Regions from separate parts of the Pseudomonas sp. GD03903 genome, predicted to be linked through region 2. Evidence: riboswitches for the same ligand, from Rfam matches in the RefSeq annotation. Region 2 holds a riboswitch; each other region holds the start of a gene.

Region 1 (7,408 bases), on a different contig from region 2:
GCCGGTCACCGCCTCGTTGAAGATCACGTCGTAGACCTTGTACTTCTGGTCGTTGCTCGACTGCGCCAGCCACAGGGCGAAGAGCAGCGCGCCGATCGACACGACGAGGGTGAACAGGCCGATCAGCACGTGATGGGCACGGGTTTCCATTCAGCTTTCCTCCCGCAGGTGTTCGGTGGCCTGCAGCGCGGCACGGCCACGCGGGCCGTGGAAGTAATCCTGCACCCAGGCGTCGTCGGTCTGGGCGACCTGGTCCAGCGGCCCGACCACCAGCACGCGCTTCTGCGAGAGCACGGCGACGCGGTCGCAGATGGTGTAGAGGGTGTCCAGGTCGTGGGTGACCAGGAAAACCGTAAGGCCGAAGGCGTCGCGCAGGGTCAGGATGAGTTGGTCGAAGGCCGCGGCACCTATCGGGTCGAGGCCGGCGGTGGGTTCGTCGAGGAACAGGATATCCGGGTCCAGGGCCAGGGCGCGGGCCAGGGCGGCGCGCTTGACCATGCCGCCGGAGAGTTCGGCCGGGTACTTGGCGCCGGCGTCCGGCGGCAGGCCGGCCAGGGAGATCTTCACCTTGGCCATGAACTCGGCGTCGCTGCGCGACAGGCCGGCATGCTCGATCAGCGGCAGGCAGATGTTCTCGCTCACGGTCAGCGAGGAGAACAGCGCGCCGTTCTGGAACAGCACGCCAAAGCGCCGTTCCAGCTTCGAGCGTTCCAGCGCCGGGAGTGCCGGCAGGTTCTGCCCGAACACGTGGACGCTGCCTTCGCTGGGCTGGCGCAGGCCGATGATGCTGCGCAGCAGCACCGACTTGCCGGTGCCCGAGCCGCCGACCACACCGAGGATTTCGCCCTTCATCACGTCGAGGTCGAGGTGCTCGTGGACGGCGTGGGTGCCGAAGCGGTTGGCCAGGTCGCGGACGACGATGATCGGTTCGCTCACCAGCCCATCTCCATGAAGAACAGCGCGAACATCGCATCCAGCAGGATCACCACGAAGATCGACTGGACCACGCTGGAGGTCGTGTGCTCGCCCACCGACTGCGCGCTGCCGCTGACGCGGAAGCCTTCCAGGCAGCCGATCACGGCGATGATGAAGGCGAATACCGGGGCTTTGACGATGCCGACCAGGAAGTGCTGCACGGCGATGTCGTTCTGCAGCATGTAGAGGAACATGCGGGGCGAGATATCCAGGCTCAGCGCACAGACCACGCCGCCGCCGACGATGCCGGAAATCATCGCCAGGAAGGTCAGCATCGGCAGCGTCAGCAACAGCGCCAGCACCCGTGGCAGCACCAGCAGTTCCACCGGGTCGAGGCCCAGGGCCTGGATGGCGTCGATCTCCTGGTTGGCCTTCATCGAGCCGATCTGCGCGGTGAAGGCGCTGGCGGTGCGGCCAGCGAGCAGGATCGCGGTGAGCAGCACGCCGAATTCACGCAGGAAGGAGAAGCCCACCAGGTCGACGGTGTAGATCTGTGCGCCGAATTTCTGCAGTACCGTGGCGCCGAGGAAGGCCACCACCGCGCCGACCATGAAGGTGAGCAGGGCGACGATAGGCACGGCATCCAGGCCGGTTTCCTCCATGTGCGCGGCCAGCGAGGTCAGGCGCCAGCGCCGTGGGCGCAGGAGGTTGCGCAGCAATGTCTGCAGCGTCAGGCCGATGAAACCGAGCACGCCGACCAGGTGGTCCTTGAAGGTGACCGAGGCAATGCCGATGCGCTCCAGCACATCGACCAGTGCGTTGCCCGGCGCCGGACCTTTCTCGTCCAGCCGGCATTGGGTGATCGCGCTGCCGACGGTGCGCAGCAGTGCCTGGCGCTCGGCCGGGAGGTTGTGGGCGATCTGCCCGAGCTGGCTCATGCGTGCGCCGCCGATGATCTCGGCGAGCAGCGCGGCGCCAGCGGTATCCAGTGCTCCGAGGCCGGCGAAGTCCAGTTGGGCAGGGGATTCGCTCTGGCGCTGGGCGGCCACCTGGGCTTTCAGCGCGGCGAAGTGCGCGAGCGTCCAATCGCCGCTGATGTGCAGCAAGGGCGGGTTCGCGGCGGAATCGAGCAGGAGCTGGCCGGGCTGGGCAGTCGTCGTCATGAATCGCATTCTAGCGAAGTTACGCTGCCTGACTACTTGACTTGTGTGACCCTTTGTAGGGCTCAGCGGCGCTGGGCGCGAGTGGCAGCGACAGTCTGTTCAATTGACGCCCCAGCCCGCCAGCCACTAAGCTGCGCGCCTGCTTCAGGTGCCCTTGGTGCAAGCCGAGGGTGAAACAGGGAAGCCGGTGAATTCGATCCTTGCATCGACCATTCCGGCGCTGCCCCCGCAACGGTAAGCGAGCTTCGAACCGCACTGAGCCACTGTGCCACTGGCATGGGAAGGCGCGGTTCCTCGGGAAACGCCAGGCGTTTCCACTCGCAAGCCCGGAGACCGGCCTGCTGCATCGCATGGCATCGCGGGAGGCGCTGCCGACGCCGGCATTCATTGTGCGCCGCGCGTTGCCGTCCTCCGCCTGCCCCGACTGGTCAGTGCCGCGCGGGTGAGAGCGGCGGAGAATCCTTCAGGTGAATTCCCTGTTTCCCAAGCCGACGGCTTTCGCGCCGAGCGGCCTCTGCCGCATGGCGTTGATGCGCGCCGGCGGTTCGTTGCTGTCCCCTCCATTTTTCGTTCGCTGCCGCCCGGCCGGCGAGCTGGCGCCTGCGCGCTCCCTTTGCAGAGGCAAACCCCATGACTGAATCCCCCGAGAAGGACGAGCGCCATCGCTCGCGCATGCAGCGCAAGAAAGCAGTGGTCGACGAGAAGATCGCCCAGGCCCAGGGGGAGCGCGGTGTCTTCCTGGTCAACAGCGGCAACGGCAAGGGCAAGAGCAGCTCGGCCTTCGGCATGGTTGCCCGCGCGCTGGGCCATGGCATGCGGGTCGGCGTGGTGCAGTTCATCAAGGGCGCCGCGACCACCGGCGAGGAGGCGTTCTTCCGCCGCTTCCCCGAGGAAGTCAGCTTCCACGTGATGGGCGAGGGCTTCACCTGGGAAACCCAGGACCGCCAGCGCGATATCGCCAAGGCGCAGGCCGCCTGGGACGTGGCGCGGCAACTGCTGAGCGACCCGCAAGTCGGCCTGGTGGTGCTGGACGAGGTGAACATTGCCCTCAAGCACGGCTACCTGGAGCTGGACACCGTGCTCGCCGACATTGCCGCGCGCCCGCCGATGCAGCATGTGGTCGCCACCGGCCGCGGTGTGCAGCCGGCCATGGTCGAGGCCGCCGATACCGTGAGCGAGATGGGCCTGGTGAAACATGCCTTCAAGGCTGGAATCAAGGCGCAGAAAGGGGTGGAGTTCTGATGTTCGTGGCTTGCCCTCACCCCAGCCCTCTCCCGGGGGGAGAGGGGGCCGTTCGGCGTGCTGCCAGACCTAGGCGCTCGCCGGTTTGCGCTCTAGCAGGGTTTTTTGATGGTGGTGTAGCTGTCGCACGACGGAAACTGCGGCTGTATGTGGCACCCAACCGCCCCCTCTCCCTGCGGGAGAGGGTTGGGGTGAGGGGGCTCTTCGCCTTTTCTGCTACGACGGAGCGCGCCTGATGCTCGATGCGCGCCAATGCCCCGCCTTGCTGATCGCCGCCCCCGCCTCCGGCCAGGGCAAGACCACCGTGACCGCCGCCCTGGCGCGTCTGCACACGCGCCTCGGGCGCAAGGTGCGGGTGTTCAAGTGCGGGCCGGATTTCCTCGATCCGATGATCCTTGCCCGCGCCAGTGGCGCGCCGGTCTATCAGCTGGACCTGTGGATGGTCGGCGAGGAGGAAAGCCGTCGCCTGCTCTGGGAAGCCGCAGGCGAGGCCGACCTGATTCTTATCGAAGGGGTGATGGGCCTGTTCGACGGTTCGCCATCCGCCGCCGACCTGGCGCGGCGCTTCAACGTGCCGGTGATGGCGGTGATCAATGGCCAGTCCATGGCCCAGACCTTCGGCGCGATGGCCGTCGGCATGGCCACCTACCAGCGCGACCTGCCGTTCTCCGGCGTGCTCGCCAACCGCATCGGCAGCCAGCGCCACCGCGACCTGGTGCGCGATAGCCTGCCCGAGTGGATTCGCTGGTATGGCGCGCTGCCGCGCGATACCGAAGTGGAGTTGCCCAGTCGTCACCTCGGCCTGGTGCAGGCCGATGAGCTGGCCGACCTCGATGCCCGCCTGGACGCCGCCGCCGATGCCCTGGCGGCCAGTGCCAGCACCGAGTTGCCGGCGCCGGTGAGCTTTGCCGTGCCCGAACCGCGCCGCGAGTCTTGCCGTCTCGATGGCGTGCGCATTGGTGTGGCGCGGGACAATGCCTTCGCCTTCCTTTATCAAGCCAACCTCGACCTGCTGCGCGAGCTGGGCGCCGAGCTGGTGTTCTTCTCGCCGCTGCGCGACGAAAGGTTGCCGGAAGTGGACAGCCTCTATCTGCCCGGCGGCTACCCGGAGCTGCACCTGCGCGCCCTGGCGGAGAACCGCGGCATGGCCCAGGCGATTCACGCCCACCACGAGATGGGCAAGCCGATCCTCGCCGAGTGCGGCGGCATGCTCTATCTGCTCGATGCCCTGACCGACGTCGCCGGCGAACGCGCCGAGCTGCTGGGCCTGCTGCCGGGTGAGGCGCGCCTGCAGAAGCGTCTCGCCGCCCTGGCATTGCAGGCGGTGACGCTGCCCGAAGGCACCCTGCGCGGGCACACCTTCCATCACTCGTTGCTCGACAGCGCGGAAGTGCCCCTGGCCCTTGGCGTATGCCCGAACGACAAACCGGTGGCCGAGGCGGTGTTCCGCCGTGGTCGTCTTACCGCGTCCTATATCCATTTCTACCTGCCGTCCGATCCGGATGCGGCAGCAGCCCTGCTGAGACCATGACCGAGCACGCCTATAGCCCCGAGGAACGCGCCGCGCTTTACCGCGCCATCGCCGAACGCCGCGACATGCGCCACTTCAGTGGCGGCGAGGTGGCGCCCGAGTTGCTCGCGCGCCTGCTCGAAGCGGCGCACCAGGCGCCCAGCGTCGGCTTGATGCAGCCATGGCGGTTCATTCGCGTCACCTCGCGGGAGCTGCGCCAGTCGATCCATTGCCTGATCGAAGAGGAGCGCATTCGAACCGCCGAAGCCCTGGGTGAGCGCTCCGATGAATTCATGAAGCTGAAGGTCGAGGGCGTGCTCGATTGCGCCGAGGTGCTGGTGGCGGCCCTGATGGATGGCCGCGAGGCGCACGTCTTTGGTCGCCGCACGCTGCCGAACATGGACCTCGCTTCGCTGTCCTGTGCCATCCAGAACCTCTGGCTGGCCTCGCGCGCCGAAGGCCTGGGCATGGGCTGGGTGTCGCTGTTCGACCCTGTCGCGCTGGGCGACCTGCTCGGGCTGCCGGTGGGGGCCGAGGCCGTGGCGGTGATCTGCCTGGGCCCGGTCAGCGAGTTCTACCCGGCGCCGATGCTGGCCCTGGAAGGCTGGCGCCAGCCGCGCGCGCTCAGCGAACTGCTGTTCGAGAATCACTGGGGAGAGCAGCCATGAGCCTGGCGCTGCTGAGCGTCCTTGGCGTGGCGCTGGACGCCCTGCTGGGCGAGCCGAAACGCGGGCATCCGCTGGTGGCCTTCGGGCGCCTGGCGGATCGCCTGGAGCGACGTTTCAACCGTTCCCGCACCGATGCCGGCACGGACACCCCCGGCCTCGGCTGGCGCAGCCACGGCGTCACCGCCTGGGTCATCGCGGTCATCCCGCTGACCCTCATCGCACTGCTGCTCAGCCTGCTGCCCTACGTCGGCTGGATCGTCCAGGTGCTGGCGCTGTACGCCGCACTGGGTCTGCGCAGCCTGGGCGAGCACGCCGATCCGGTGGTGCTGGCGCTGCGCAGTGGTGACCTGAATGAGGCGCGGCTGCGCGTGGGTTACGTGGTCAGCCGCGAAACAACCGAGCTGGACGAAACTGCGGTGGCCCGGGCCGCCACCGAATCAGTGCTGGAGAATGGCAGCGATGCGGTTTTTGCGGCGCTGTTCTGGTTCGCCGTGGCGGGGGCGCCCGGCGTGGTGCTCTACCGCCTGAGCAATACCCTCGACGCCATGTGGGGCTATCGCAACGCACGCTTCGAGCGCTTTGGCTGGGCGGCGGCGAAGATTGACGATGTGCTCAACTACATTCCGGCGCGGCTGGTGGCCTTTACCTACGCGTTGCTTGGCCATACCCGGCTGGCCCTGCGTTGCTGGTGCACTCAGGCGCCAAAATGGGACAGTCCCAACGCCGGCCCGGTGATGGCTGCCGGTGCGGGAGCGCTGGGCGTTTCGCTCGGCGGCTGTGCCCGTTACCACGGTGAGCTCCACGAGCGCCCGCAACTGGGCGACGGCCCGGCGCCGACCGCCGTGGACGTCTGGCGCGCGCTGGCCCTGGTGCGTCAGGGCGTGTTGTTGTGGTTGCTGATCATCCTGATTCTGGGAGTGCTCTGATGCTCGAACATGGCGGACGGTTGCGCAAAGCGGCGCAGCAGTACGGAATTCCGCTCTCCGAGTGGCTGGACCTGTCCACCGGTATTTCGCCCTGGCCCTGGGCGCTGCCCAGCGTGCCGGCGGCCGCCTGGATGCGCCTGCCCGAAGACAGCGATGGCCTGGAAGCCGCCGCACGGCGCTACTACGGTGCCGAGAAGCTGCTGCCATTACCCGGCAGCCAGGCGGCGATCCAGTTGCTGCCGCGTTTGCGCCGGCCTGGCAAGGTCGGCGTGGTCTCGCCCTGTTACGCCGAGCACGCCGAATCCTGGCGTGCCGCCGGGCACATCCTGCGGGAAGTCAGCGACCAGGAAGTGCCCCATCACCTGGAGCGTTTCGACGTGCTGGTGGTGGTCAACCCGAACAACCCCACGGGCAAGCGCATCGAGGCCGGCGTGCTGCTGGAATGGCACGCGCGCCTGCAGGAGCGCGGCGGTTGGCTGGTGGTGGACGAAGCCTTCATGGACTGCACCCCCGAGCACAGCCTGGCGCCCAGCTGTGCCAGTCGTCCGGGGCTGATCGTGCTGCGCTCCTTCGGCAAGTTTTTCGGCCTGGCTGGTGCACGCCTGGGCTTTGCCTTCGCCGAACCGCGCCTACTGGAAAGCCTGGCGAAACTGCTCGGCCCCTGGGCGGTGAACGGCCCCACGCGCTGGGTGGCGCAGGCGGTGCTCGGCGAGTTCCAGGAACAGATCCAGCGCCGCCGTGACCTGCATGACGCCAGCCGGCGCCTGGCCGGGCTGCTCGGCGAGCACGGGTTCGCCCCGCAGGGCGGCACGGGGCTGTTCCAGTGGGTGGTGTCGATGCGCGCCCATGCGCTGCGCGACCACCTGGCGCGCCAGGGCATTCTCGTGCGCCTGTTCGAAACCCCAGGCAGCCTGCGCTTCGGCCTGCCGCCGGACGAGAACGGCTGGGAGCGCCTGGAGCACGGCCTGCGTACCTTCAACCAGA
Region 2 (7,408 bases):
GGCTGACGCTGCTCTGGATGCCATCGCCGAGCGCTGCCATGCCGCTGGTGTCGACGGCCTGCGCGCCGACCTGGTCTGGCTACGCGCTGCCCGCGCCCACGCTGCCTGGCGCGGTGCCAACGCCATCGACGCACAGGACATCGATGCGGTGGAGCACTTCGCTCTCGCCCATCGCCGTCGCCATGCACCACCGTCATCGAACACACCGCCGCAGACTGCGTCGAGCGCGTCCCAAGCGCCGTCTAATGAATCCAACGGCGAAGGCCAATGGGGTGAGCTCCCCGCCCAGAACGTCGCCATGGGCGAACGCCGGCAGCTGACGGGCTGGCCAAAAAAGCCCTGAGCATCCGCCCGCGCCAGGCCACAGGCGCGGATGCCAACCCCCGACCTGGCCAGCTCGCCGGCGGCCGCAGCGGCGCCCGCCAGCCGGGCGCGCACGGCCGTGTCGACTGGCCCGCGACCCTGCGCAACGGCCGCCCGCAATGCCGCGCCGAGCTGGTACTGCGCGCCCGCAGCCGCAAGCCCGGTGAACTCTGGCTGGTGATCGTCGACGCCTCCGCCAGTACCCGCCGCCACGGCGCCCTCACCCAGGCCAAGGGGCTGCTTGCCGACACCTTCGAACAGGCCTATCGCCGACGCGCGCGCCTCGCCGTGCTGCATGCCACCGGCGCGCAAGCGCGTTGGCTGTGGCAGGGCCAGAAGGCCTCTGCTCAATTGCAGGAGTGGCTGGAGCAACTCGGCGCTGGCGGCGGCACGCCGCTGATCGAGGCGCTTGAGCAAGCCCGCGAGTGGCTGGACAAGCGCCAGCGACAGAAACCGGGCGAGCGCCAGCGCCTGCTGGTACTCACAGATGGCCGCCTGCGCGACTGGCCGGCATTGCAGCCGCTGGCTTGCCCGGCGCTGGTGGTGGATATCGAGGGTGGCGCGGTGCGGCTTGGCCGTGCGGAAAAACTGGCGCAGGAACTGGGCGCGGAGTATCGGCCTATTGGTGAACTCCCTGCGTGAGTCACCAAGAGTCACCAAGAGCCCCTCACCCTAGCCCTCTCCCAGAGGGAGAGGGAACAGTCCTGCGTGCTCTGTTCGAGCAACGTTCGCCGGCTGACGCCGATACATTGCCCCACTCAAAACGCCCCCTCCTCCCCCAGGGAGAGGGCTGGGGTGAGGGTTATCCCCTGGCACCGAATTTCCGCTCATCTCAAGGTTCCCCATTGCGCCCATGCAACAGGAACCCAGGCCGTTCGCTCAGCCGCTCGTAGTAGGCGGCGACTGCGGGCAGTTCCGGGCGCTGCATGGGCGTCAGGTACCAGCGGTTCACCGACAGGCCGAGCACGACATCGGCAAGGCTGAAACAGGCCCCGGTGACATAGCTGCCAGTACGCTGCAGCTGCCGGTCCAGCAGGGCCATGCAGTGGTTCCACTGCGCCTCGCTCAGGGCGATGGCGGATTCGTCGGTATGGCTGGGGCTGTTGCGTACGCGGGCCATGAACACATAGCGCCAGGCGCTGTTCAGTTCGGTGGCCTGCCAGCCCATCCATTGCTCCACCAGCGCCCGCTCGCGCGGCGAGGTCGGCAGCAATTCGCCCCGCGGGTACTGGGTGGCGAGGTAGCTGCAGATGGCGTTGGATTCCCAGAGCACGAAGTCGCCGTCGACGAGGACCGGCACCATGGCGTTGGGGTTGAGCGCGATGAATTCCGCCGAGGCAGTAGAGCGGAAGCCCGTGCCCCAGTCTTCCCGCTCGTAGGGCAGGTTCAGTTCGGCGCAGGCCCAGAGCACCTTGCGCACGTTGATCGATGAAGCGCGTCCGAGGATACGCAGCATGGTGTCACTCCCTGTGAAAACCGGGGCCCAGCATAGAGCCAGGTGCGCCGGCGGAGAAGAGACGCTACAGCTGTAGGAGCGAGCTTGCTCGCGAACCACTACGAAGCGGTGAACTCCCCGGAACAGGTCGCCCCACAGAGCCATCCTCGTGGCTCAGTGGCAGAAGCACTGGCGGCTCGGAGAAGGCCGATGGGTTCGCGAGCAAGCTCGCTCCTACAAAAGGCGACCCTCCAAGGCAGCCCACAGCGAGTCGATGCTGTCGAACTCGCAATCCACCGCGGGCAACAATGGCCGCGCCAGGATCAGCACTGGCACGCCGCGCTCGCGGGCGACCTGCAGCTTCGGCTCGGTGGCCTGGCTACCGCTGTTCTTGCTGACCAGCACGTCGGTGCCCAGACGATTGAACAACTCGCGCTCGCCCTCCAGGGTGAACGGGCCGCGCGCGCCGAGCACCTCAGCCCGCGCGGTGCCAGGCTGGCTTTGCAGACAGCGCACGGTCCAGTGCTGGTGTGCGGGAATCTCGTCCAGGTGCTCCAGCGGCTCGCGCCCCATCGTGAACAGCGGACGGCGGAAATCCTTGAGTGCCTCGATCAACGCAGGCCAGTCGGCGACCTCACGCCAGTCGTCTCTTGCCCCAGCCTGCCAGCCGGGGCGACGCAGCGCCCAACAGGGCACGCCAGCCAGTTGCGCGGCGCGGGCAGCGTTGGCGCTGATCTGCGCGGCATAGGGATGGGTGGCGTCGAGCAGCAGGTCGAAGCCCTGCTCGTGGATAAACTGGCCAAGACCTTCGGCACCGCCGTATCCACCGACGCGCACCTCGCAGGCCAGATCATCCGGCACCTTGCCCAGACCGGCGAGGCTGTACAGGTGTTGTGGCCCCAGACGGCGCGCAATGCTCAGCGCCTCTCCGATTCCGCCCAGCAGCAATATGCGCTTCATCGCGCCTCCAACGCCTCGCCCACCAGGTTGCCCTGGCGGTCGATGGCGAAGACTTCCAGTTGTACGTCGGCCGGCACGATGCGCCGGGCAAAGGCCAGTGCACGGGCACAGACTGCATCGCCCAGGGCGACGCCCTCCGCGCGGCACAACGCCAGCGCCTGCTGGCTGGTGTTGGCCTCACGCATGCGCTGCTGCAGGTCCGCCGAAGCGCCGACTTCCGCGGCCCACTCGGCCAGCTGTGGCAGGTCGATGCTGGAGTGACGGCTGTGCAGGTCCATGTGGCCTGCGGCGAGCTTGCTGATCTTGCCGAAGCCACCGCAGACACTGAAGCGCGCCACCGGGACCTTGCGCAGGTGCTTGAGCGCGGCGCCGGCGAAGTCGCCCATCTCGATCAGCGCGGTGTCGTCGAAACCGTAGCGACGGCGCATGGCGTCCTCGCTGGCGTTACCGGTGCAGGCGGCGAGATGACGGAAGCCGTTGGCACGGGCGACATCGATGCCCTGCTGGATCGAGGCGATGTAGGCCGAGCAGGAGAACGGCCGGACGATGCCGGTGGTGCCGAGGATCGACAGGCCGCCAAGGATGCCCAGGCGCGGGTTCATGGTCTTCAGCGCCAGCTCGGCGCCGCCCTCTACGTTGATGGTGACCTCGAAGCCACCGGCATAGCCGCACTCGGCCGCCAATGCCGCGAGGTTGTCGCGCATCATCTGGCGCGGCACCGGGTTGATCGCCGGCTCGCCCACTGGCAGGACCAACCCCGGTTTGGTGACCGTGCCGACGCCAACGCCGGCATGGAAGCGCACGCCGGGCTCGACGCCCAGCGTCACGCGAGCGAAGACCAGCGCACCGTGGGTCACGTCAGGGTCATCACCGGCATCCTTCAGCGTACCGGCCTCAGCCCCCTCGGCGGTGCGCCGGCAGAACTCCAGGCGCAGCGTCGCGTTGCGCTCTTTCGGCAGGACGATCTGCGCGGCATCCAGCGCTTCACCGGTGAGCAACAGGCGCGCGGCGGCGAGGCTGGTCGCGGTAGCGCAACTGCCGGTGGTGTAGCCGCTGCGCAGCGGGCGGGGTTCTTCGGGCGTCTCGTCACGCATAACGAGCAGCATCGTAGGATGGGTGGAGCGAAGCGATACCCATGCAGTCGCGGTACGAAAAACGCTTCATTCCTTCCAGACTTCCAGCAGGGTGATCGGCAACGCCGCGCGCCAGGTATCGAAGCCGCCGAGCGGTTGCGCCTGTGATACCGACAGACGGGTCAGCTCGCCACCCACGCGCTCGCGCCAGCTCACCAGCGCCGCCTCGCTCTGCAGGGTCACGGCATTGGCGACCAGCCGGCCGCCGGGCTTCAGTTGCTCCCAGCAGTGCTCGAAGATGCCGGGCAGCGTGACACCGCCACCAATGAAAATCGCGTCGGGTCGCTCCAGCCCCTGCAGCGCCTCCGGAGCAGCCCCGCAAACCAATTGCAGCGCCGGTACGCCGAGGGCATCGCGATTGAAGCGGATATGCTCCTGGCGCCCTTCGTCGGCTTCGATGGCCAGCGTGCGGCAGCTCGGATGCGCACGCATCCATTCGATGCCGATGGAGCCGCAGCCGGCGCCGACGTCCCAGAGCAGCTCGCCGGGCTTCGGCGCCAGCCGCGCCAGGGTCACGGCGCGCACATCGCGTTTGGTCAGTTGGCCGTCATGGCGGTAAGCGTCGTCAGGCAGGCCGGTGGTCAGTGGCAGACGAACCGCGCCCATGCCGGCGACGCACTGCACAGCCACCAGGTTCAGCGCAGCGGTCTCGCTCTGCGACCAGTCGCTGGCGAGCCCATCGATGCGGCGCTCCGCCTCGCCACCCAGGTGCTCCAGCACGCTGAGGCGACTTGCACCGAAGCCCCGCTCGCGCAGCAGCGCAGCGATGGCCGCCGGGCTGTCGCCATCATTGCTGAGGATCAGCAGCTTCGTACCGTCGTGGATCTGCGCGTTGAGTGCGGCCAACGGCCGCGCCACCAGCGACAGCAGCGTGCAGTCCTGCAACGCCCAGCCCATTCGCGCGGCGGCGAGCGAGGCAGAGGACGGCGCGCTAAGCACGAGCATTTCCGCGGGCGGAATCTGACGGGCAAGGCTCGCGCCAACGCCAAACAGCATTGGATCACCGCTGGCCAGGACGCAGGTCGGCTCGCCGCGCCGGCGCAGCACCGGTTCCAGGCTGAACGGGCTCGGCCAGGCCTGGCGGCGGGCGCCCAGGCAGTGCGGCAGCAGCTCCAGCTGGCGCGGTGCGCCAATCACTTCGCTGGCGGCAAGCAGGGCTCGGCGTGCGGCCTTGCCGAGGCCGGCATAACCGTCCTCGCCGATGCCGACGATGGTCAGCCAGGGCGTCATGAAATGTCCTCAAGGGTGCGACGATCGATCCGACGGGCAGGCTTTTCCTGACATCGGGCAAAGCAGGCATAATACCCGCTTCGTCGGTGCTCGTAGGACGCTTCGCCTTGATGGCGAGGTTTCTCAGAGCCGAAGAGGGAACACGGTTAAGCCGTGGCTGCCCCCGCAACTGTAAGCAGCGAGTCCGCGCAATGCGGCGACACGAGGACGAGGTTCCGTGCCGCCGGCCAGGCCACTGGGCAACCGGGAAGGCCGCGCTGGATGAGGACCTGCCAGCCAGGAGACCTGCCGACGAAACCAGTCGCGCGTGCAGACATCGAGCGGGGTGTATCGGTGTCGTGAAATCCCCCCTGGGGGATTCGCAGGTCACCGCGACCCAGCCCTGGTGACCTCAGTGCAAGACTCCTCAGCCCTGCCCGTCCGCCCGCATGCCTGCCCCGGCCTGCTGCGCATCGTGGCCTCCCGCGATGGCGGCATCTGCCGTATCAAGCTGCCCTGTGGGCAACTCGACGCCCGCGCCGCGCGCGCCATCGCCCAGGCCGCCGAGCGCCATGCCGACGGCGTACTGGAAGCGACCAACCGCGCCAACCTGCAGATTCGCGGTGTGCGGTCTGGCGCCGAAAACGCGCTGAGCCATGAACTGTTGGCCGCCGGCCTCGGCCCGCGTGAACTGGCCTCGGACGATGTGCGCAACCTGCTGGTCAGCCCGGCGCTGGGCCTGGATGCCTCGGCGATTGTCGACCCTGCGCCACTGGCCTGGCAGTTGCTCGACCTGCTGGAGCGCACCCCGCGCTTCCACGGTCTGTCTCCCAAGTTCGGCATTCAGCTGGACGCCGGCGAAGCGCTGGCGATGCTGGAGCACCCCAATGATCTCTGGCTGTCGGCCATGTCCGACGACGCGGCACCGCTGTTCGCCTTCGGCCTCGCCGGTTGCCCGCCGCAGCGCGAGACGGATCGCCCCGCCCTCGCCGCCGTGTCTGTCGAGCAAGTACCACTGCTGGTGGAAAGCCTGCTGCACCTGTTCCTCGATCTCGCCGGCGACGGCCAGACGCGCATGCGCCACCTGCGCGAGATGCTCCGCGACGAAGTGCTGCTGGAACGCCTGCAGCAACGCCTGCCCTTCCCGCTGCACCTCGGGCCGGCCGTGGATGAGTGGCGACGTCCTGTACCGAAGGCTTTCGGCCATCTCGGGATTCAGCCGCAGCGCCAGCCGGACCGCGCCATGGTCGGTGCGGGATTCATCCTCGGACGCCTGGATAGCGCCATGCTGTTCGGCCTGGCCGATCTCGCCGAGCGCTTCAGCGGCGGACAGCTGCGTCTGACGCCCTGGCAAAGTCTGATCCTCCCTGACGTAGCGCAAACCGATGCCGCCGTCGTCCTCGGTGCGCTGGCCAACCTCGGCCTGGTGATCGACGCCGCTCAACCGCTCTCGCGCATCGTCGCGTGCAGCGGCTCCACGGGTTGCGCACGCGGGCTGGCCGACACCAAGGCCGATGCCCTGCGCCTGGCCGCACGCCTGCGTCACACGGCGCCGGCCGGCGTACACCTGTGCGGCTGCCCGCGCTCCTGCGCCGCCGCCCACGTTGCCCCCTACACCCTGCTGGCCGTCGCCGACGGCCGCTATGACCTGTTCCGTCGCACCGATGGCGTAGCCGGATTCGGCCTGCCGCTGGCGCGCAACCTTTCCCTCGATGCCGCGGGCGACCTGCTCGCCGCACCCGGAGTTTCCACCGATGCTTGATTACATCCGCGACGGCCAGGCGATCTACCGCCAATCCTTCGCCACCATCCGCGCCGAGGCCGATCTCACTGGCATCCCCACCGACCTGGAAAAACTCGCCGTGCGGGTGATCCACGCCTGCGGCATGGTCGACGTCGTGCAGGACCTGCGATTCTCCGCTGGCGCCGGAGCCATCGGCCGCGCGGCGCTGGCCGCTGGCGCGCCGATTCTCTGCGACGCGCGGATGGTCGCCGAGGGCATCACCCGCGCCCGCCTGCCGGCACACAACGAGGTGATCTGTACCCTCAACGATCCGGACGTCCCGGAACTCGCCCGCGAGCTGGGCAACACCCGCTCGGCGGTGGCGCTGGAGCACTGGCGTGAGCACCTCGAAGGCAGCGTGGTGGTGATCGGCAATGCGCCGACCGCACTCTTCTACCTGCTGGAAATGCTCGACGCCGGCGCACCGAAACCGGCGCTGATCCTCGGCTTCCCGGTGGGATTCGTCGGTGCCATGGAGTCCAAGGACGCCCTCGCCGCCGACAGCCGTGGCGTGCCCTACGTGAT
Region 3 (7,408 bases), 140 kb from region 2:
AGGCGCTTGTTGGTGTGCTTGCGCGCGGCTTCCACCACAGCCTCGCCGCCGGTGACCACCAGCAGGCCGATACCCGGATAGCGGAACAGGCGCTGGGCAGTCTCGATGTCGGGGGTCTTCACCGTGGTGATCAGGTTGGCCGGTGCGCCGGCGGCAACCATCGCCTCGTTGAGCAGGCTGATGGTGCGCTGCGACACGCGCCTGGCAGCCGGGTGCGGGGCGAACACCACGCTGTTGCCGGCGGCGATCATGCTGATGGCGTTGTTGATCACGGTGGCCGCGGGGTTGGTCGATGGCGTCACCGAGGCAATCACTCCCCAGGACGCGTTCTCGATCAGGGTCAGGCCGTGGTCGCCGGTCAGTACCTGCGCCTGCAGGCACTCGGTGCCGGGCGTATGCAGAGCCTGGGCGATGTTCTTGGCGGTCTTGTCGTCGATACGGCCCATGCCGGTCTCCTCCACCGCCAGCTCGGCCAGCTCGCGGGCATGGCGCTCGCCGGCCGCGCGAATCGCGGCGATGGCGCGATCTCGCAGCGCCACCGAATGCAGCGACTTCTGTGCCTGGGTGGCAGCGGCGACGGCGTCATCCAGCTCGAGGAAAACGCCCGGCGCGCAGGTCTCGCCCAGTGCGGGCGTCGCGTCGGTCGCGGAGCTCGCCCCTATCGAAGCGAGTACCGCCTTGACCACCTGTTCGATTTCCTTCGGGTTGATATCCACGTCATGCCTCACAGAATTCAGGGATGAGTCGGCCCACTCCGTCCGGCGAGGGCCAGCAGAGAGAGCGTCCAGAAAATGTCGGCGCCTGTCGGCGCTCGTGTTGTGGGGTGCAACCGCTACTTGCGGTAGAACACTCCGCCGTCGATCACCGCCTCGTCGACGATGCCGACCACGCACAGATCGATCGGTGCGCGTCCATCGGCGCTGGTCTGGCGCGCGGAACTGCCGCTGGCCAACAGCACCCATTCGCCGTTACCGGCACCAATGGTGTCGGTCGCGACCTGTTGCTCGCCGGCGGGCTGGCCGTCGGCACCGATGCCTCGCACCAGGAGCAAGCGATCCAGCCCGAGCCCCGGGTGCTTGACGGTGCAGACCACCTGTCCCACGACCACTGCCAGTTTCATTGCCAATATCCTTGCTGGGCCGCTCGCCAGCGTCGGTGCCCGTCGTGGGCCACCGACGCGGAGAGGCGGCGGGAAGTACGCGGCGCGTTATCCGGTACAAGGCACGAAGCGCCCCTTGCACGGGACTTCGCGAACGGCCGGTCAATCCACCAGGCGATCGCTGGTCAGCTTGATCGGGAACACTTCTTCCAGGTCCGAGTGCGGACGCGGGATCACCTGCACCGAAACCACCTCGCCCACACGCTGGGCAGCGGCGGCGCCGGCATCGGTAGCGGCCTTGCAGGCGGCAACGTCGCCACGGACCATCGCGGTCACCAGGCCACCACCGATCTGCTTGACGCCCACCAGCTTGACGCGAGCGGCCTTGACCATGGCGTCGGACGCCTCGATCAGCGCCACCAGGCCCTTGGTTTCAATCATGCCTAAAGCTTCCATAACTCACTCCTCACAATCGACAGCCCTTGCGGACTTCAATCGAGTGGCTGACCACTCGCCTCACCCCCGGAACGGCGGGGGCACCGTCTGCTTCGGAACGGTCGCTCAGGCGACGCGTTCCACCTCCGTGGAACCGCCGCCCATCTTGCTGGCCAGCAGAACCGTCTGAATCATTTCTTCGCTCGTGCAACCGCGCGACAGGTCATGCAATGGCGCGCGCATGCCCTGCAGCATCGGGCCGATGGCGCTCATCCCACCCAGTCGCTGGGCGATCTTGTAGCCGATGTTTCCCGCCTCCAGGCTGGGGAAGACGAACACGTTGGCCGCGCCGCCCAGCGGGCTGTCCGGTACCTTCAGCGCAGCCACCTGCGGGACGAAGGCGGCGTCGAACTGCAGCTCGCCATCGATGCACAACCGGGGCTGGCGTTGGCGTACCAGGGCGCAGGCCTCGCGAACCGCATCGGCATCGGGATGCCGCGCACTGCCATTGCTGGAGAACGACAGCATCGCCACCCGCGCCGGCTCGCCGGTCACGCGTTCGAAGCTGGCCGCCGAGCTGATGGCGATGTCTGCCAGTTGCTCCACGGTTGGCCGCGGCACCACGCCACAGTCGGCGAAGCCCAGTACCTGGCCATCGCCCGGGGGCAACATGAAGAACACCGAGGACAGCGTCCGGTTGCCCGGCTCCAGGCCCACCACGCGCAGCCCGGCACGCAGGACGTCGGCGGTGGAACTCAGGTTGCCGGCAATGCACAGGTCGACCTGCCCGGCCTCCAGCATCGCCGCGGCGAACCACAGCGGATTGCCCAGCTGCTCCAGCGATTGCTCCGGGGTCAGGCGGCTCTGCCGCTGCGCCAGGCTTTCGGCGAAACGCTGGCGCCACGGCGAGTGACGCGGATCGAGCACCGGCACCTGGCCGAGATGGATACGCCGCTCCAGGCAATAGCTGCGCAGGGCGAAGGGGTCCGCGACCAGCAATGGCTCGGCCAGCCCTTCGGCCTTGAGGTACTGCGCGGCCTCGATGGCCCGGCGGTCCAGGGCGTCGGGGAAAACCACCCGCGGCGGATTCAGCCGGGCAGCCCGGCGACACTCATCGATCAGGCTCACGGCCGCTCTCCTTCGACACGCTCGCGCAGCGTCTGGCTGTTCGGCCAGGGCTTGCCACGCAGATTCATTGCACTCATCAGCATCGCCACATAGAGGGCACTGGAGAGTCGGTTCAGCACATGCAGCAGGTCCGCGCGGCGGACCTGGAAACCAGGTGCGGTGAACACCTGGGCCGCGCTGATTTCCACTTCACGCACCTTGGCGCGCAGCAGGTTGAGCAAGGCCGCCGGACGGCCGAGGCCCAGTTCGGGGACGACATGGTCATGCCCCAGGTATTTCAGCGGCGCGTGGGAAATCCGGTGGATGAGCGCGTCGTCCAGCCCGCCCACCGTGAAACCGGCCAAGGGTTCATCGACGGCGTCGGCGCGCATCAGTTGCCCCAGCACCGAGCGGATATCGGCGAGCCACAGGGCCAGCTCGCTCGGCTCGCGCAACTCCACCTGCAGCCAGACGGCCAGCGCGATCGCCGCATCCAGCTCAGCGCGAAAACGCAGGCGCGGGTCGCTCTTGGCAACCAGCTCGGTGGCGCTCAGGTGCGTCATTCCCGCCGGCTTGCGTTCGGGGGCGTGGCCACACAGCTGGCAGCAAGCGCGCGGTTTCTCGGCGCTGCCGGTGAGCCCGTGCACGGGTTGCAGCTGGGCGCCCTCCTCGCCTTGTACTTCACGGTAGAGGCGCCCCTGCTCATCGAGGAACTTCACCGAAAGCCGCCGCTCTTCGATCAGCGTGCGGGCGGCCGGCGTCAGTCGCGCGTCGGCCGGCAGGCGCAGCTCGGTGCCCTCGCTCAGGCCGTGGCGCTCGCGCAACCAGGTTTCGGTGATGAAGGTGCTCATGGCTGCCTCACTGTTCCTGCCAGTTGGCCGGCCAGGCCACATAAAGGAAGCGCACGCGGCTGGGCGTACCGAACTCGATGTGGCTGCCCTTGGGAATGAACAGCACATCGCCTGGCCTGCCGATCAGCGTCTCGCCGTTCTGGCGAATGTGCAGCTCGCCTTCCAGCACCAGGTCGACCTCGTCGTAGTTCAGCGTCCAGGGGAAGAAGGCGTTCTCCCACTGCATGAAGCCGGCGCCCATGCTGCTGCCATCTTCGCTGCCGACCACGTCGGTGATACCGATCTGGCCGCCGCCCTCGACGCCATCCAGCAGGCCGAAGCGCACCGAGTCGCCCTTGACCAGCTTGATCCCGCCCGAACCGGTGCGGGCCTCGAACCCGGCCTGCGCGGCGCTTGCCTGGGCCGGGCCAGCCTGGGCGGCTTTGCGCACGAGCTGCTCCACCAGGGCTTCATCCACACCGGCCGGCAGCCGCGCCATGACCGCGGCGCGAATCTGCGCCAGGTCGTTTTCACCGGCAATCCCCGGGGCCTCCTGCTTCTCGACGGTCATCGCGGGTTGCGCGGTCGCGCCGACCACCCGCTCGATGAGTGCCAGCCCCGCTTCCTCGGCGATCATTCGCGCCTCGGGTGTGACGATGCAGTGCGGCAACTCGACCTGCAGCGCAGTCTGGCCGGCAGCGACGGCCTCGCGGATGGTCCCGGCGGTAATCAGCTTCTTCATTTCAACTCTTCCTCGATCCGATGGCCTTCGCTCAGCAGTTGGCGCAAGCGCTCAATGCTGGCGGGGTCGTCGCGCGTGGTATGGACAAAGGGGCCTTCGATGCCGTGGCGCCGCAGCAGGCTCTCGACGGCGGGCAGATCGACACCGGGCAGGTCGCACTTGCTGATCACCGCGAGCACGCGCTTGCCGGCATGGATGTCCAGCAGGCCGGGCGGCAACCGGCATTCGTTCGAGTCGGCCGGGTGCACGTAGACCAGCACGTCGACGTCATCGGTACTGGTGATCAGCGCGCGATAAAGACGCGGGTGGCTGACAAATTCGCCGGGGGTATCCAGCGCGCCACAGGGGTCGTAATCCAGCGCCTGGGTCTTGCGGGCGGCTTCGTCGCGCCCGCGCAGCGCATTGAACAGGGTGGTCTTGCCGGCTCCGACGCCACCCACCAGGGCGTATCGCAAGGTGCTCATCATCAGCTCCGGGTGACCGTGCAGACGCTGTAGTCGAGCAGCCGGCCCAGCGCCTCGCAGGTCCGCTGCAACGCCTCTTCCACCGCGCCGACGCTGCCGTGCAGCACCAGGGCGCCGCTGAAGCGATCGAGGAAACCGATCTGCACGTCGGCCGCCTTGGTGGCGAAGTCACCGGCGATCATCGCGGTCTCTCCGGGGGTCAGCGTCATGATGCCGATGGCCTGGGCGCCGGGGACGCCGATCTTGCTCGAGAGGTCTTCCTGCGGATGGGCGATCAGGTGCGCCAGGGTGACCTGCTTCCCCGGTACAAACTCCTGGATGATTCGCTCTCTGGACATTGCCTGGCCCTCCTGACTTGACCCGAAGGCTAAGGAGCAAGGATCGACAGGCCCTATCTATTTCCGGCAAATCTGCAGCGCTGCCGCGGCACCCTTGCGCCCGGTCAACTTTCGCGCTGATCGTCACGCCGTCTGAGCGATTTCGTCGCAGTTCGGGAAAGCGAGGCGGGCCCTGCTGTGGCGCAGCTTTCAATGCGGCGTGAAGACGCCTGCCCGGGTTGCCCGCCTGGCAATGGGGGGACTGCTGGTACTTGCCCGCACCGGAACTAGCTCGTAAGGTTCGCCCCGTTTTCGTTCGAGGTAACGGGAAGCAGGTGAAAGACCTGCGCTGCCCCCGCAACGGTAACCGGCGCACTCCCTGCGGGAGTGCAACATCGCCATCCGCCACTGCATGAACGCGGGAAGGCGGCGATGTGATGCCGGCAGCCCGGAGACCGCCCTCGACACGCCCCGACAGGTGTTGCGGAGGGCCGCACCGTCAAGCGCGGTGCTGCATCGTCCGCCCTTGTCACGCCCTCCTCGAAAGTCATCCGACCGCTTTTGAGGACGCTCCATGAAACTGACCCGACTCGCCCTGGCCACCAGCCTGCTGCCCGGCATGGCCTTCGCCGCTGGCGACATCTACACGCTCTCCGACCAGGTGATCACCTCCGCCCGCCAGGCCCAGCCGCGCGCCGAAGCCACCTCGGCCAACAGCGTGTTCACCCGCGCCGACATCGAACGCCTGCAGGTGCGCAGCGTCCCCGCCCTGCTCGCCCGTGTGCCCGGCGTGCAGATGGGCAGCTCCGGCGGCGTGGTGTCCTATTCCGTACGCGGCACCAGCACCGCGCAGACCCTGGTACTGGTGGACGGCCAGCGCATCGCCTCGGCCAGCAGCGGCATCGCCCGCCTGGATTACCTGAGCGTCGACAGCATCGAACGCGTCGAGGTCACCCGTGGCCCGCGCTCGGCGCTGTATGGCGCCGATGCGATCGGTGGGGTCATCCAGATCTTCACCCGCCGCGGCGAAGCCGGGCTGCATCCGGAAGTGCGCCTGGCCGCCGGCAGCCACGGCACCTTCGAGCGCAGCCTGAGCCTTTCCGGCGGCAACGAGCAGACCCGCTACAACCTCGGTGGCAGCCTCGACGAGAGCCAGGGCTGGGACCGCACCAGCGACAACGTCGGCGCCGACAACGACCACGACTCCCAGCGCAACAAGGCCGTGCACCTGAACCTGGACCATCGCTTCAGCGAGGACTGGAAGGCCGGCCTGAACCTCAACGACCAGCGCGGCAAGAACGAATACGACGACGCCTACAACTTCGAGCCCGGTACGCCGCAGGACGAATTCCGTGTCAGCAGCTACAGCGCCTACCTCGACGGCCAGATCACGAAAATGTGGAACAGCCGCCTCGAACTCGGCCGCAGCTTCGACCGCAACAAGGCCGTGGGCGCGGCCGATAGCTGGAACAACGGCACCCTGGAAACCACCCGCCACTCGGCGAGCTGGATCAACCGCCTGCAGCTCGACGAAGCCAACCAGCTGGCCCTGGGCACCGACTGGTACCAGGACAAGGTCGACGGCAGCACCGCCTTCGCCGACGACCAGCGCAGCAACCGCGCGTTCTTCGCCCAGCACAGCTTCAAGGGCGACAACTTCGGCACCGAGCTGGGCATCCGCCACGACAACAACCAGGCCTACGGCAGCCAGAACAGCTGGAACGCCGCCTTCAGCCTGCCGGTCGGCGACAACCAGACCTGGATCGCCAGCTACGGCGAGGGCTTCCGCGCGCCGACCTTCAGCGACCTCTACTACCCCGGCGCGAGCAACCCGGACCTGAAGGCCGAGACCTCGAAGACCTATGAGCTGCAATGGCGCGGCGACATCGAAGGCACACACCTGGAAGCCTCGCTGTACCGCACCGAGATCGACGACCTGATCGCCTGGGACAGCACCAGCAATCAGCCGGAGAACATCAACAAGGCGCGTATCAATGGCTTCGAGGCCAGCGTTGCGCGCGACGTGCTGGGCTGGCAGGCCGCCCTCGGCCTGAGCATGATCGACCCGCGCGACCGCGATACCGGGCACACCCTGCCCTATCGCGCGCGCCGCACCCTGAGCCTGGACCTGGATCGACAGTTCGGCGCCTTCGGCGTCGGCGGCACCTGGCGCGCGGTCAGCCAGCGCTACGACGACGCGGCCAACACCCGCGAACTCTCCGGCTACGGCGTGCTCGACCTGCGCAGCAGCTGGCTGGCCAGCAATGAAATCCGCTTCGACCTGAAGCTGGATAACGCCCTGGACCGCAACTACACCCTGGGCGACTACCTGCGCCCGACCAGCCCGATGGACTTCATGGGCGAAGCCCGCCCCTACCGCGAACCCGGCCGCACCGCGCTGCTGGCGGTAACCT

The links. A riboswitch is a leader RNA that binds a small molecule or an ion and turns the genes downstream of it on or off. The one in region 2 is predicted to bind cobalamin.
Region 1: it holds a riboswitch for cobalamin, as region 2 does, so the genes downstream of both, cobO (cob(I)yrinic acid a,c-diamide adenosyltransferase) here and cobG (precorrin-3B synthase) in region 2, are expected to answer to the same signal.
Region 3: it holds a riboswitch for cobalamin, as region 2 does, so the genes downstream of both, N5C91_RS11780 (TonB-dependent receptor) here and cobG (precorrin-3B synthase) in region 2, are expected to answer to the same signal.

Annotation. Positions count from the first base shown of each region.
Region 1 is NZ_JAOCBT010000002.1:193,815-201,222, forward strand. It holds gene N5C91_RS03455 (MlaD family protein) at 1-150, opposite strand, end outside; gene N5C91_RS03460 (ATP-binding cassette domain-containing protein) at 151-936, opposite strand; gene N5C91_RS03465 (MlaE family lipid ABC transporter permease subunit) at 933-2,078, opposite strand; cobalamin riboswitch at 2,208-2,435, shown strand; gene cobO (cob(I)yrinic acid a,c-diamide adenosyltransferase) at 2,709-3,320, shown strand; gene N5C91_RS03475 (cobyrinate a,c-diamide synthase) at 3,556-4,851, shown strand; gene bluB (5,6-dimethylbenzimidazole synthase) at 4,848-5,498, shown strand; gene cbiB (adenosylcobinamide-phosphate synthase CbiB) at 5,495-6,424, shown strand; gene cobD (threonine-phosphate decarboxylase CobD) at 6,424-7,408, shown strand, end outside.
Region 2 is NZ_JAOCBT010000006.1:320,595-328,002, forward strand. It holds gene N5C91_RS12440 (AAA family ATPase) at 1-343, shown strand, start outside; gene N5C91_RS12445 (VWA domain-containing protein) at 346-1,005, shown strand; gene N5C91_RS12450 (glutathione S-transferase) at 1,196-1,819, opposite strand; gene N5C91_RS12455 (cobalt-precorrin-6A reductase) at 2,033-2,758, opposite strand; gene N5C91_RS12460 (cobalt-precorrin-5B (C(1))-methyltransferase) at 2,755-3,852, opposite strand; gene cbiE (precorrin-6y C5,15-methyltransferase (decarboxylating) subunit CbiE) at 3,919-5,121, opposite strand; cobalamin riboswitch at 5,189-5,429, shown strand; gene cobG (precorrin-3B synthase) at 5,516-6,862, shown strand; gene N5C91_RS12475 (precorrin-8X methylmutase) at 6,855-7,408, shown strand, end outside.
Region 3 is NZ_JAOCBT010000006.1:180,501-187,908, forward strand. It holds gene N5C91_RS11740 (aldehyde dehydrogenase EutE) at 1-716, opposite strand, end outside; gene eutN (ethanolamine utilization microcompartment protein EutN) at 833-1,120, opposite strand; gene eutM (ethanolamine utilization microcompartment protein EutM) at 1,262-1,555, opposite strand; gene N5C91_RS11755 (phosphate acetyltransferase) at 1,661-2,662, opposite strand; gene eutT (ethanolamine utilization cob(I)yrinic acid a,c-diamide adenosyltransferase EutT) at 2,659-3,492, opposite strand; gene eutQ (ethanolamine utilization acetate kinase EutQ) at 3,500-4,213, opposite strand; gene N5C91_RS11770 (EutP/PduV family microcompartment system protein) at 4,210-4,677, opposite strand; gene eutS (ethanolamine utilization microcompartment protein EutS) at 4,680-5,015, opposite strand; cobalamin riboswitch at 5,275-5,473, shown strand; gene N5C91_RS11780 (TonB-dependent receptor) at 5,569-7,408, shown strand, end outside.